3 regions of the Streptomyces sp. x-80 genome follow, and region 3 is predicted to be linked to each of the others. Evidence: predicted binding sites of a transcription regulator. Region 3 holds the regulator's gene; each other region holds the start of a gene.
What was found. Region 3 encodes HrcA, which represses chaperone genes, less so after heat shock. Its sites were predicted from a motif close to TTNGCACTCNGNNNNNCNGAGTGCNAA; they were not measured.
Positions count from the first base shown of each region.

Region 1: the regulator HrcA is predicted to act here: its motif matches at 2,467-2,493, upstream of groES (co-chaperone GroES).
Region 2: the regulator HrcA is predicted to act here: its motif matches at 2,533-2,559, upstream of groL (chaperonin GroEL).

Region 1 covers NZ_JAJPWM010000005.1:262,376-266,667, reverse strand. Annotated here, with positions in the region: gene ACLJWH_RS11825 (LCP family protein) at 1-54, opposite strand, end outside; gene ACLJWH_RS11820 (sensor histidine kinase) at 203-1,648, opposite strand; gene ACLJWH_RS11815 (response regulator transcription factor) at 1,641-2,324, opposite strand; gene groES (co-chaperone GroES) at 2,640-2,948, shown strand; gene groL (chaperonin GroEL) at 3,085-4,292, shown strand, end outside.
Region 2 covers NZ_JAJPWM010000005.1:146,074-150,365, forward strand. Annotated here, with positions in the region: gene ACLJWH_RS11305 (alanine/glycine:cation symporter family protein) at 1-431, opposite strand, end outside; gene groL (chaperonin GroEL) at 706-2,328, opposite strand; gene ACLJWH_RS11315 (cold-shock protein) at 2,678-2,881, opposite strand; gene ACLJWH_RS11320 (MoaD/ThiS family protein) at 3,295-3,573, opposite strand; gene thrC (threonine synthase) at 3,665-4,292, opposite strand, start outside.
Region 3 covers NZ_JAJPWM010000007.1:225,597-229,888, forward strand. Annotated here, with positions in the region: gene ACLJWH_RS16290 (nitronate monooxygenase) at 1-279, opposite strand, end outside; gene dnaJ (molecular chaperone DnaJ) at 491-1,627, opposite strand; gene hrcA (heat-inducible transcriptional repressor HrcA) at 1,628-2,644, opposite strand; gene ACLJWH_RS16305 (MBL fold metallo-hydrolase) at 2,851-3,585, shown strand; gene ACLJWH_RS16310 (DUF3097 domain-containing protein) at 3,644-4,292, shown strand, end outside.

The DNA.
Region 1 (4,292 bases), on a different contig from region 3:
GTAGAGGTACCAGCCGCAGCCGGCGGCGGCGAGCAGGAGCACACTCAGAGTCACCAGAATCCGGCGCCCGAGCCGTCGCCGTGCGCCCCTGCGCGATACCGCGCGCCGACGCCGTGTCACAGTCCGACCATGCTGACGGTGCTTCATTCGACCAGGGTGGGCGGCGCTTCCTGAAGAAGACCTGAAACTTCTGAAAAGTCCTTCAGGAGCCGGGCGCCCGGAACGGCGGACGGGGCCCGGCCGGCGGGAGCGGCGCCGGAAAGGCCGCCACCAGGCGGGCCCCGGTGAGCAGGCCGTCCGGCCCGGCGGCCACCGTCAGGTCGCCGCCGTGGGCGCGGGCGATACCGCGGGCGATGGCCAGGCCGAGGCCGCTCCCGCCGCGCTCGCGGTCGCGCGCCGCGTCCAGCCGGGCGAACCGCTCGAAGATCAGCTCCCGGTCGGCCGGGGCGATCCCCGGCCCGTCGTCGGCGACCTCCAGCCGCGCCCCGCCGCCCGGCAGCGGCTCGGCCGTGATCCGCACCCGGGAGCCGGCGTACCGCAGCGCGTTGTCGACGAGATTGGTCAGCAGCCGCTCCAGCTGGGCCGGGTCACCGCGGACCGGAACCGGCGCCTGGGCCCGTACCGCCAGCGGCACCCGCGGCGCCCGCCGCCGGGCCGCCTCCTCGGCCGCCAGCAGCGCCAGGTCCACCGGCTCCGCGGCCCGCGGCGGATGCGCGTCGAGCCGGGCGAGCAGCAGCAGATCGGCGGCGATCCGCTGGAGCCGCTCGGTGTCGCCGAGCGCCGCCCGTACCGCCTCGGCGAGCGCGGGGCCCGGTTCGCCGGCCAGCGCCACCTCCAGCCGGGAGCGGACCGCGGCGATCGGGTTGCGCAGCTCGTGCGAGGCGTCGGCGACGAGCTGGCGCTGGCGCCCCACCGCCTCCTCCAGCCGGTCCAGGGTCGCGTTGACCGTACGGGCCAGCAGCGCGACCTCGTCACCGCCCGCCGGGTCCGGCACCCGCCGGTCCAGCTCGCGCTCCGTGACGGCGGCCAGCTCCGTACGGATCGCGGTGACCGGCCGCAGCGCCAGCCCGGTCACCGCCCAGGCGATGGCCGCCGCCAGCATGATCAGCAGCGGCGCCACCACCAGCATCCCCACCCGGATGGCGTGCGTGGCGTCGTCCACGTCGGACAGCACGGTCACGGCGTAGACGAACCGCTCCCCGCCACCGGGCGGCGCGGCCCGCACCACGACCACGTCCGCGCGTTCGTCCGTCGCGACCGGCCCGCCGACGATGATCTGCGAGGCGGAGTCCTGCTCCGCCGGCGGCCGGAAACCGGCCAGGTCGGCGGCGATCGACGCGGCCTGCCACCGGCTCGCGGCGACGACCCCGCCCGCACCGTCCGTCACCAGCACCACATCGACCCCGGACGCGGGCGCGCCGAGCTGCTCGGGGAGGGCGCCGGTGTCGACCTGCGCGGCGACCTTACGGGCGGCCAGTTCGGTGCGGCCCGTGGTGTTGTCCAGGAGGTTGGCCCGCAGCGTCGCGGCGAGCCAGCCGCCGCCGACGGTGAGCACCAGCGCCATGGTCAGCGCGGCGGCCACCGCGGCCCGGCCACGGACCGTACGCGGCGGCAGCCGCCGCAGCCACCCGGTGGGGCGGTCAGGCACCGTCCGCCGCCATCCGGTACCCGGTCCCGTGCACGGTCCGGATCGACCGCCGCCCGAACGGCACGTCGATCTTCTTGCGCAGCGACGAGACGTACACCTCGACGATGTTCGGGTCGATCTCGGTGGGGGAGTCCCACACCTCGTCGAGGATGTCCTGCTTGGCGACGGCCTGCCCGTCGCCCGCCATCAGACAGGCCAGCACGCCCAGCTCGCGGGCGGTCAGCTCCACCTCGACGTCGCCGCGGCGGCACCGGCGGCCCTCGGTGTCCAGCGTCAGATCGCCGGCCTGGAGGGTGCGCGGCCGCGCCTGCCCGTCCCGCGTCCGCCGCCCCAGCGCGCGCAGCCGGGCCAGCAGCACGACGAAGGAGAACGGTTTGGTCAGGTAGTCGTCGGCGCCCGCGTCCAGCCCCTCGGCCTCGTCGTACTCGCCGTCCTTCGCGGTGAGCATCAGCACCGGCGTCCAGTCGCCGTGCCGCCGCAGCCGCCCGCAGATCTCGTATCCGCTGGGTCCCGGCAGCATCACGTCCAGCACGATCGCGTCGTACGGCCCGGTCAGCGCGAGCTCCAGACCGCGGTGGCCGTCGTGGGCGACGTCCACCCAGTGCCCCTCGGCCCCGAGCCCCCGCCGCAGGGAATCCGCGAGCCCGTCTTCGTCCTCGACGACCAAAATGCGCATCTGCTCCGTGCCCCACGTTGTCGGGTGACCCCGCCGTATCTCGTTCTGCTCTCGTCCTGCCTGCATTGTGACCGCCGCCGGGGACGGCGGGTGGCCGGGGCGCCGGGGCGGCCCGCGGAACGCCGGTGCCGGCACCGCCGCGCTGGCACTCCGCTTGACCGAGTGCTAACCGCGTCATAGTGTCAGCGTTGGCACTCTCCACCGGGGAGTGCCAAACACAGCGACGGGCAGATCCGGCACCCGCGACGACGGATCCACCTGGTCGCCACCTCAGACAGTTAACCCCGTGAGATCTCCGAAGGGGGAGGTCGGATCGTGACGACCGCCAGCTCCAAGGTTGCCATCAAGCCGCTTGAGGACCGCATTGTGGTCCAGCCGCTCGACGCCGAGCAGACCACGGCCTCGGGCCTGGTCATTCCGGACACTGCCAAGGAGAAGCCCCAGGAGGGCGTCGTCCTGGCCGTTGGTCCGGGCCGCTTCGAGGACGGCAACCGTCTTCCGCTCGACGTGAGCACCGGTGACATCGTGCTTTACAGCAAGTACGGCGGCACCGAGGTGAAGTACAACGGCGAGGACTACCTCGTTCTCTCGGCTCGCGACGTTCTCGCGATCATCGAGAAGTAATTCACCCAGAATTGCCTAGATCTGCGCCCCTGGTTCCCGCGTCTAAACAACCCGGGGCCGGGGCGTAGTTCGTTTGACGCGATGACGGCCGCCGGGCGCGGACCGGGATCGCAACGAGAGGACTTGAAGCAACCCCATGGCGAAGATCCTGAAGTTCGACGAGGACGCCCGTCGCGCCCTTGAGCGCGGCGTCAACAAGCTTGCCGACACGGTCAAGGTGACGATCGGCCCCAAGGGCCGCAACGTCGTCATCGACAAGAAGTTCGGCGCGCCGACCATCACCAACGACGGTGTCACCATCGCCCGTGAGGTCGAGGTCGACGACCCCTACGAGAACCTGGGCGCCCAGCTCGTGAAGGAGGTGGCGACCAAGACCAACGACATCGCGGGTGACGGCACCACCACCGCCACCGTGCTGGCCCAGGCGCTGGTCCGCGAGGGCCTGCGCAACGTGGCCGCGGGTGCCTCCCCGGCCGCCCTGAAGAAGGGCATCGACGCCGCGGTCAAGGCCGTGTCCGAGGAGCTCCTCGCGACCGCCCGCCCGATCGACGACAAGTCCGACATCGCCGCCGTGGCCGGTCTGTCCGCGCAGGACAAGCAGGTCGGCGAGCTCATCGCCGAGGCCATGGACAAGGTCGGCAAGGACGGTGTCATCACCGTCGAGGAGTCCAACACCTTCGGTCTGGAGCTGGACTTCACCGAGGGCATGGCCTTCGACAAGGGCTACCTGTCGCCCTACATGGTCACCGACCAGGAGCGTATGGAGGCCGTCCTCGACGACCCGTACATCCTGATCCACCAGGGCAAGATCGGCTCGATCCAGGACCTGCTGCCGCTGCTGGAGAAGGTCATCCAGGCCGGCTCCTCCAAGCCGCTGCTGATCATCGCCGAGGACGTCGAGGGCGAGGCCCTGTCGACCCTGGTCGTCAACAAGATCCGTGGCACCTTCAACGCCGTGGCCGTCAAGGCCCCCGGCTTCGGCGACCGCCGCAAGGCGATGCTCGGCGACATGGCCACCCTCACCGGTGCCACCGTCATCGCCGAGGAGGTCGGCCTCAAGCTCGACCAGGCCGGTCTTGAGGTGCTGGGCACCGCCCGCCGCGTGACCGTCACCAAGGACGACACCACCATCGTCGACGGTGGCGGCAACTCCGAGGACGTCGTCGGCCGCGTCAACCAGATCAAGGCCGAGATCGAGTCCACGGACTCGGACTGGGACCGCGAGAAGCTCCAGGAGCGCCTCGCCAAGCTCGCCGGTGGCGTCTGCGTCATCCGTGTGGGTGCGGCCACCGAGGTCGAGCTCAAGGAGAAGAAGCACCGTCTGGAGGACGCCATCTCCGCGAC
Region 2 (4,292 bases), on a different contig from region 3:
GCCCGCTGCATGTAATAGGCGGGGCCACCCCGATAACTGCCGGACCGGTCGCCGTGCCGGACCTTGTAGAGCTGGGCGAGTGCCGATTCGACGAACGCGGAGGCGCCGCCGATGATCGCCATCATCCACATCCAGAAGACCGCGCCCGCGCCACCCAGCGTGATCGCGGTCGCGACACCGGCGATATTGCCGGTGCCGACCCGCGCCGCCGCGGAAATGGTGAACGCCCCGAACGACGACACCGTCTTTCCGCCGTCCGGACCCGGCTGCGCCTTGTCCTTCAGCACCCGCAGCATTTCGGGAAAGAGCCGCAGCTGTACGGCCTTGGAGCGGATCGTGAAATACAGCCCCGCGCAGATCACCAGCGGGATCAGCAGATAGGTCCAGAAACCGTCATTGACATCGACGATCAGCGAATCGAGTGTGCTCATGGGAGTACCGCGTCCTCGGAGTCGGGTCGGGCTAGGGCCCCCTCGTACCCGAGGATGGGGAGGGGCGGCTCGGCTCTGAGCTCGGAAAAGTGTCACCCGGGACTAAATCCCGCGAACAGGGACTTTGGTCCCTCATTGCCCCACGGGCCGCCATCCGGCCATGACTCCCCACACATCCCAGCGGCGTACATCCCTGCCGGAACGCCGCTGGGGCGGCACCCCCTGGGAGGAGGGTGCCGCCCCAACGAACGTCAGGACAGATGATCCGGGAGGATCAGAAGTCCATGTCACCGCCCGGCATGCCGCCCGGAGCGGCCGCGGCGGCCTTCTCCGGCTTGTCGGCGATGACGGCCTCGGTGGTGAGGAACAGCGCGGCGATCGACGCGGCGTTCTGGAGCGCGGAGCGCGTGACCTTCGCCGGGTCGATGATGCCCTCGGCGATCATGTCGACGTACTCGCCGGTCGCGGCGTTCAGGCCGTGACCCACGGTCAGGTTGCGCACCTTCTCCACGACGACGCCACCCTCAAGGCCGGCGTTGACGGAGATCTGCTTCAGCGGGGCCTCCAGGGCCAGCTTCACAGCGGCGGCACCGGTGGCCTCGTCGCCCTCGAGCTCAAGCTTCTCGAAGACCTGCGACGCCTGGAGCAGGGCCACGCCACCACCGGCGACGATGCCCTCTTCGACGGCCGCCTTCGCGTTGCGAACGGCGTCCTCGATGCGGTGCTTGCGCTCCTTGAGCTCGACCTCGGTGGCGGCACCGGCCTTGATGACGGCCACGCCGCCGGCCAGCTTCGCCAGACGCTCCTGGAGCTTCTCGCGGTCGTAGTCCGAGTCGGAGTTCTCGATCTCGGCGCGGATCTGGTTGACGCGGCCCTGAACCTGCTCGCTGTCGCCCGCACCGTCGACGATGGTGGTCTCGTCCTTGGTGATGACGACCTTGCGGGCGCGGCCCAGCAGGTCGAGACCGGCGTTCTCCAGCTTGAGGCCGACCTCCTCGGAGATGACGGTGCCACCGGTGAGGATGGCGATGTCGCCGAGCATGGCCTTGCGGCGGTCACCGAAGCCCGGGGCCTTGACGGCGACGGACTTGAAGGTGCCACGGATCTTGTTGACGACCAGGGTCGACAGGGCCTCGCCCTCAACGTCCTCGGCGATGATCAGCAGCGGCTTGCCCGACTGCATGACCTTCTCCAGCAGCGGAAGGAGGTCCTTCACGTTGCTGATCTTGGAGTTGACGATCAGGATGTACGGGTCGTCGAGCGACGCCTCCATACGCTCCATGTCGGTGGCGAAGTACGCCGAGATGTAGCCCTTGTCGAAGCGCATACCCTCGGTGAGCTCCAGCTCCAGACCGAAGGTCTGGGACTCCTCGACGGTGATGACGCCTTCCTTGCCGACCTTGTCCATCGCCTCGGCGATGAGCTCGCCGATCTGCGTGTCGGCGGCGGAGATGGAGGCGGTGGAGGCGATCTGCTCCTTGGTCTCCACGTCCTTGGCCTGGTCCAGCAGAGCGGCGGAGACGGCCTCGACGGCCTTCTCGATACCGCGCTTGAGGGCCATCGGGTTGGCGCCGGCGGCTACGTTGCGCAGACCCTCGCGGACCAGCGCCTGCGCCAGGACGGTCGCGGTCGTCGTGCCGTCACCGGCGACGTCGTCCGTCTTCTTGGCGACCTCCTTGACCAGCTCGGCGCCGATCTTCTCGTACGGGTCCTCAAGCTCGATCTCCTTGGCGATGGAAACACCATCGTTGGTGATCGTGGGGGCGCCCCACTTCTTCTCGAGGACGACGTTGCGGCCCTTGGGGCCGAGGGTCACCTTGACGGCGTCGGCGAGCTGGTTCATCCCGCGCTCGAGACCGCGCCGTGCCTCCTCGTCGAACGCGATGATCTTGGCCATGTGAAGTGGTCCTCCCGGACGTATGGGGTCTCCCCTGCTCGAACGCAGTTGAGAGCTTGGGGAAGGATTGCTTGCTCCGGACCGCGCCTGGCGCCCGCGACGGACGGCCTGCGTGCCCTGTGGTTCCTTAGTCCCACCGGCCCGCGGACCTCACCAACCCGGTCCTTGATTGTCACTCTCACCCGGAGAGTGCTAACGCAATGATTAGCACTCGACCATGGAGAGTGCAAGCGGCCGAGGGGGAAGCCACTCCGGAAGCGCCGTCGGCACACGACAGGAGGCCCGTACCCCCCGGCGGGGGTACGGGCCTCCTCTTTACGCGGTTGTGACGCGGCAGTCGGTCGGCGCCCTAGCCGGCCATCCGGACCATGTCCGCCTGCGGTCCCTTCTGGCCCTGCGAGATCTCGAACTCGACCCGCTGACCCTCCTCAAGGGTGCGGTAGCCGTCCATTTGAATCGCGCTGTAGTGGACGAAAACATCCGCACCACCGTCGACCGCGATGAAGCCGTACCCCTTCTCCGCGTTGAACCACTTGACGGTGCCCTGAGCCATGCCTAACTCCCCTATTACTGGCCCTTGCGCAGGACCGCACTCCGCGGACCCGGGTCAGACCTCACCCCCCGAGAGGCCCGTGGGGTGTGCGCCGGAACGCGTCGACCGCCGCTGAATGTATCCGCACCACTGCCCAGAGCAACAGGTCAATCGGACGAGAATTCTGGCGCCGGAGAAACGGCGATATGCGGTGAACTCCCGATAGTCCCGGGCAATTCGGGCCGGGCATAGCGTGCCTATGCGACAAATACCGCACACACTTCGGGCACAACTCACCGCGGTCTCATATGCGTTCAGCACGCTTGCGGAGAGGGATCACCTGAATGGTATCGCCTTTCCGCACATGGAATTGCCCCGTCCGCTTTACGGCGGACGGGGCAATTCCAGTCAGGCAAGCGGAGAGATGGCTTGAATTAGCAGCCGCCGGCCACCGCGGGAATGATCGAGATGCCCGCACCGTCCGGCGTGGCCGTCGCCAGGCCCTGCTCGAAACGGACATCGTCGTCATTGACGTACACGTTCACGAAGCGGCGCAGCTTGCCCGCGTCGTCCAGCACCCGGGCGGCGATGCCCTGGTGGTTCTTCTCCAGGTCGGCGATCACCTCGGAGAGGGTCGCGCCCTCGGCCGGGACCTCGGCCTGGCCGCCGGTGTACGTACGGAGGATGGTGGGGATGCGGACCTTGACGCTCATGGGTTCTGCCTTCCAGCGACTTCGGGTGCGAGTTCGGGAGCTGCTGCGGAAGCTGTGCGCGGCCGCCGCCGCACACGCCGCGTACGACGGGTCAGCCGGCCAGACCGGCCGCGCGGAACGCTTCCAGGCTCGGGCGGATGGTGGCCGTGGGCCCGGTGGTGGGGGCCACGGCGTCCAGCGTCTTGAGGCCGTCACCGGTGTTCAGGACGACGGTGGTCAGCGCCGGGTCGAGCAGACCGTTCTCGATGAGCTTCTGGGTCACGCCGACGGTCACCCCGCCCGCGGTCTCCGCGAAGATCCCCTCGGTGCGGGCCAGCAGCTTGATCGCGGCCACGATCTGCGCGTCGTCGACGTCCTCCACCGCACCGCCGGTACGGCGCGCGATGTCGAGCACGTACGGTCCGTCGGCCGGGTTGCCGATGGCCAGCGATTTGGCGATGGTGTCCGGCTTCTGCGGCCGTACGACGTCGTGGCCCGCCTTGAAGGCCGTGGAGACGGGCGAGCAGCCCTCGGCCTGGGCGCCGAAGATCTTGTACGGCCGGTCCTCGACGAGGCCGAGCGCGATCAGCTCCTTGAGCCCCTTGTCGATCTTCGTGAGCTGGGAGCCGGAGGCGACCGGGATGACGATCTGGTCCGGCAGCCGCCAGCCCAGCTGCTCGCAGATCTCGTACGCCAGCGTCTTGGAGCCCTCACCGTAGTAGGGGCGCAGGTTGACGTTG
Region 3 (4,292 bases):
CGCTTCCCCGGCGAGCTGCTCGCGGTAGACCTCGACGGCCGCGATGTCGGCGAGCGCGGGCTGCGGCATGAAGAGGTTCACGCCGAAGGGCCGGTCGGTCAGCCCGCGCAGCTGTTTGATCTCCTGGTACATGCCGTCGGCGGTCTTGTAACCGGCGGCGAGGAAGCCGAGGCCGCCGGCTTCGCTGACAGCGGCGGCCAGCTCCGGACGGGCAACGCCGCCCGCCATCGGGGCCTGCACGATCGGATAGCGGCAGAAATCGGTCAGCGCGGTGGACATGGCCACATCGTGTCACGCCCGCGACCCCGTCCCGAAACGGGTTCGCGCCGATTTCCGGGGCACTTCCCCGGAAACCGGCGCGGTCACATCCCGCCGCGGGCCACCGCCCGTTGAACACATCCTTCAGGCACGAGAACAGCCCCTGCTGTCCCGACTGACAGTGCCCGCCCGGGGGAGCAACCCCCGGACCTCCGGCACCACCCCCACCTGCCTACCGCCCGTTGAACGCGTCCTTGAGGCGCGAGAAGAGCCCTTGCTGTCCCGGCTGGAACTGGCCCGTGGGGCGCTCTTCGCCGCGGAGCTTGGCCAGCCGGCGGAGCAGCTCTTCCTGCTCGGGATCGAGCTTGGCGGGTGTCAGCACCTCGACGTGGACGATGAGATCGCCACGGCCGCCGCCGCGCAGATGGGTCACACCGCGCTGGTGCAGCGGGATCGACTGACCGGACTGGGTACCGGGCCGCACATCGATCTCCTCGACCCCGTCCAGCGTCTCCAGCGGGCACTTGGTGCCCAGCGCCGCCGCCGTCATCGGGATCGTGACCGTGCAGTGCAGATCGTCGCCGCGCCGCTGGAAGACCGAGTGCGGCAGCTCGTGGATCTCGACGTAGAGGTCACCGGCGGGGCCGCCGCCGGGGCCGACCTCGCCCTCGCCCGCGAGCTGGATCCGGGTGCCGTTGTCGACACCGGCCGGGATCTTGACGGTGAGGGTGCGGCGGGAGCGGATCCGCCCGTCGCCCGCGCACTCCGGGCACGGCGTCGGCACGACGGTCCCGAAGCCCTGGCACTGAGGACACGGCCGGGAGGTCATGACCTGGCCCAGGAAGGACCGGGTGACCTGCGAGACCTCACCGCGGCCGCGGCACATGTCACAGGTCTGCGCCGAGGTCCCGGGCGCCGCGCCCTCACCGCTGCACGTCGTGCAGACGACGGCGGTGTCGACCTGGATGTCCTTGGTCGTCCCGAAGGCCGCTTCGTTCAGCTCGATGTCGAGCCGGATCATGGCGTCCTGGCCGCGGCGGGTCCGCGAGCGCGGTCCGCGCTGCGAGGCCGTGCCGAAGAACGCGTCCATGATGTCGGAGAAGTTGCCGAAGCCCGCGCCGAAGCCGCCCGCGCCCGCACCGCCGCCCGACTGCGAGAGCGGGTCGCCGCCGAGGTCGTAGACCTGCTTCTTCTGCGGATCCGACAGCACCTCGTAGGCGGCGTTGATCTCCTTGAACCGCTCCTGGGTCTTGGGATCCGGGTTCACATCCGGGTGCAGCTCGCGCGCCAGCCGACGGAATGCCTTCTTGATCTCGTCCTGCGAGGCATCGCGCCGAACGCCCAGGACCGCGTAGTAATCCGTGGCCACTTACGACTCCGCGAGGATCTGTCCGACGTAACGTGCCACTGCGCGTACCGCTCCCATCGTTCCTGGATAGTCCATGCGGGTCGGTCCGACCACGCCGAGTTTGGCGACTGCCTCGTCGCCCGAACCGTAACCGACGGCGACGACCGAGGTGGACGTCAGACCCTCATGAGCATTCTCATGCCCGATTCTTACGGTCATGCCCGAGTCCTTGGCCTCCCCGAGCAGCTTGAGCAGCACCACATGCTCCTCAAGGGCTTCCAGCACCGGCCGGATGGTCAGTGGGAAATCGTGCCCGAAGCGCGTGAGATTGGCGGTTCCGCCGATCACCAGCCGCTCCTCGGTCTCCTCCACCAGAGTCTCCAGCAACACCGACAGCACTGTCGAGACCGTGCCGCGGTCCTCCTGCTCGAAGGAGTCCGGCAGTTCCTGCACCAGCTGCGGCACATCCGCGAACCGGCGCCCCACGACACAGCTGTTGAGCCGCGCCCGCAGATCCGCGAGCGACGTCTCACCGAACGGCGACGGGCAGTCGACCAAGCGCTGCTCGACCCGTCCGGTGTCCGTGATCAGTACGAGCATCAGCCGGGCCGGGGCCAGCGACAGCAGCTCGACGTGCCGGACCGTGGACCGCGTCAGGGACGGGTACTGCACGACCGCGACCTGCCGGGTCAGCTGCGCCAGCAGCCGTACCGTGCGCCCCACCACGTCGTCGAGATCGACGGCGCCGTCCAGGAAGTTCTGGATCGCCCGCCGCTCCGGGCTGGACAGCGGCTTGACGCCGGCCAGCTTGTCGACGAACAGGCGATAGCCCTTGTCGGTCGGGATCCGCCCCGCGCTGGTGTGCGGCTGGGCGATGAACCCCTCGTCCTCCAGGACCGCCATGTCGTTGCGGACCGTGGCCGGGGAGACGCCGAGCTGATGGCGCTCGGTCAGCGCCTTGGAGCCGACCGGCTCCTCCGTCCCGACGTAGTCCTGGACGATGGCGCGCAGCACTTCGAGCCTGCGTTCGCTGAGCATCCCGCGCACCTCCAGTCCGGCTGTCCCGCCGCTTCGTCCACCTGGTCAACTGCCTGGCACTCACCTGAGCCGAGTGCCAATCTCTGAGCCAGTGTACGGCCGGGCAACCCGGTCACGGCAAGGGCAGCCGTCCCGGTCGCCGCCCCGAGGGCCGTGCCCGGCCGATCCGTCGCACAACGCTATCGCGATACCGCTAGCGTCTCGGTATGCACACTGCTTGGGAAGAGGCTGGGTGGGAACGGCTCGGTGACGGTGTCGCCAGGCGCCGGATGCCCGGCTGGGACGAGACGATCGGCGTGGTCACCGGATCGGCCGGGGTACTGATCATCGACACCGGTGCCACCCTCCGCGACGGCGCCGATCTGCGCCGCGCGATCCGCGGCGTACTGGGCCGGGACGTGACACATGTCGCGCTCACCCACCCGCATTTCGACCATGTGATGGGCACCGCCGCCTTCTCGGGCGTGCAGGTGTTCGGCGCGGCCGGTCTGGACGAACTGCTGCGGCGCGAGCAGGACGAGCTGCGGCGGGACGCGGTCGGGCACGGTGTCGATCCGGTGGCCGCCGCGGAGGCCGCCGACGTCCTGGTGCGCCCGCATCACCTCGTGCACGGCGAGCTGACCCTCGATCTCGGCGACCGGCAGGTGCTGCTCGCCAACGTCGGCCCCGGCCACACCGCCCACGACCTGGCGGTCCTGGTGCCCGGCCGGCCCGGCTCCCCCGGGATCGTCTTCTGCGGCGACCTCGTCGAGGAATCCGGCGCACCGTCCGTGGGCCCGGACGCGCTCCCCCACCAGTGGCCCGCGGCGCTGGACCGGCTGCTGGCCCTGGGCGGCGAGGACGCGCGGTACGTACCGGGGCACGGCGCCGTGGTCGACGCCCGCTTCGTCCGCGATCAGCGCGCCGCGCTCGCCGCCCGTTTCGGCGCCTCCCCCGGCTGACCGCCGCCCCTGTCCCCTGTCTTCCGTCACCCGGCCGTTTGTCACAGAACAGGTCCCCATGCAGAGCAAGCGCTACAGCACCGATCTCACCCCGTCCTGGAAGAAGCAGCGGCCCGCGCCCGAGGTGCCGGCCGAGCCCGATCTGGTGGTCGAGGAGGTCACCTCGGGCTTCTGCGGAGCCGTCATCCGCTGCGAGAAGACGGCCCAGGGGCCGACGGTCACCCTGGAGGACCGGTTCGGCAAACACCGGGTCTTCCCCATGGAGCCGCGCGGCTTCCTGCTGGAGGGCCGGGTCGTCACCCTCGTACGCCCGCAGGCCCGGCCCGCGGCGAGCGCCCCGGCCCGTACGGCGTCCGGTTCCGTCGCCGTCCCCGGGGCCCGCGCCCGCGTCGCGCGGGCCAGCCGCATCTATGTGGAGGGCCGCCACGACGCCGAGCTGGTGGAGCGCGTCTGGGGCGATGACCTCCGCATCGAGGGCGTCGTCGTGGAGTACCTGGAGGGCATCGACGACCTGCCGGCCATCGTGCGCGATTTCTCACCCGGCCCCGACGCCCGCCTGGGGGTCCTCGTCGACCACCTGGTCCCTGGCTCGAAGGAGTCCCGGCTCGCCGCCGAGGTCACCGACGCCGACACCCTCGTCGTGGGCCATCCCTACATCGATGTCTGGGAGGCCGTGAAACCGTCCTCCGTCGGCATCCCCGGCTGGC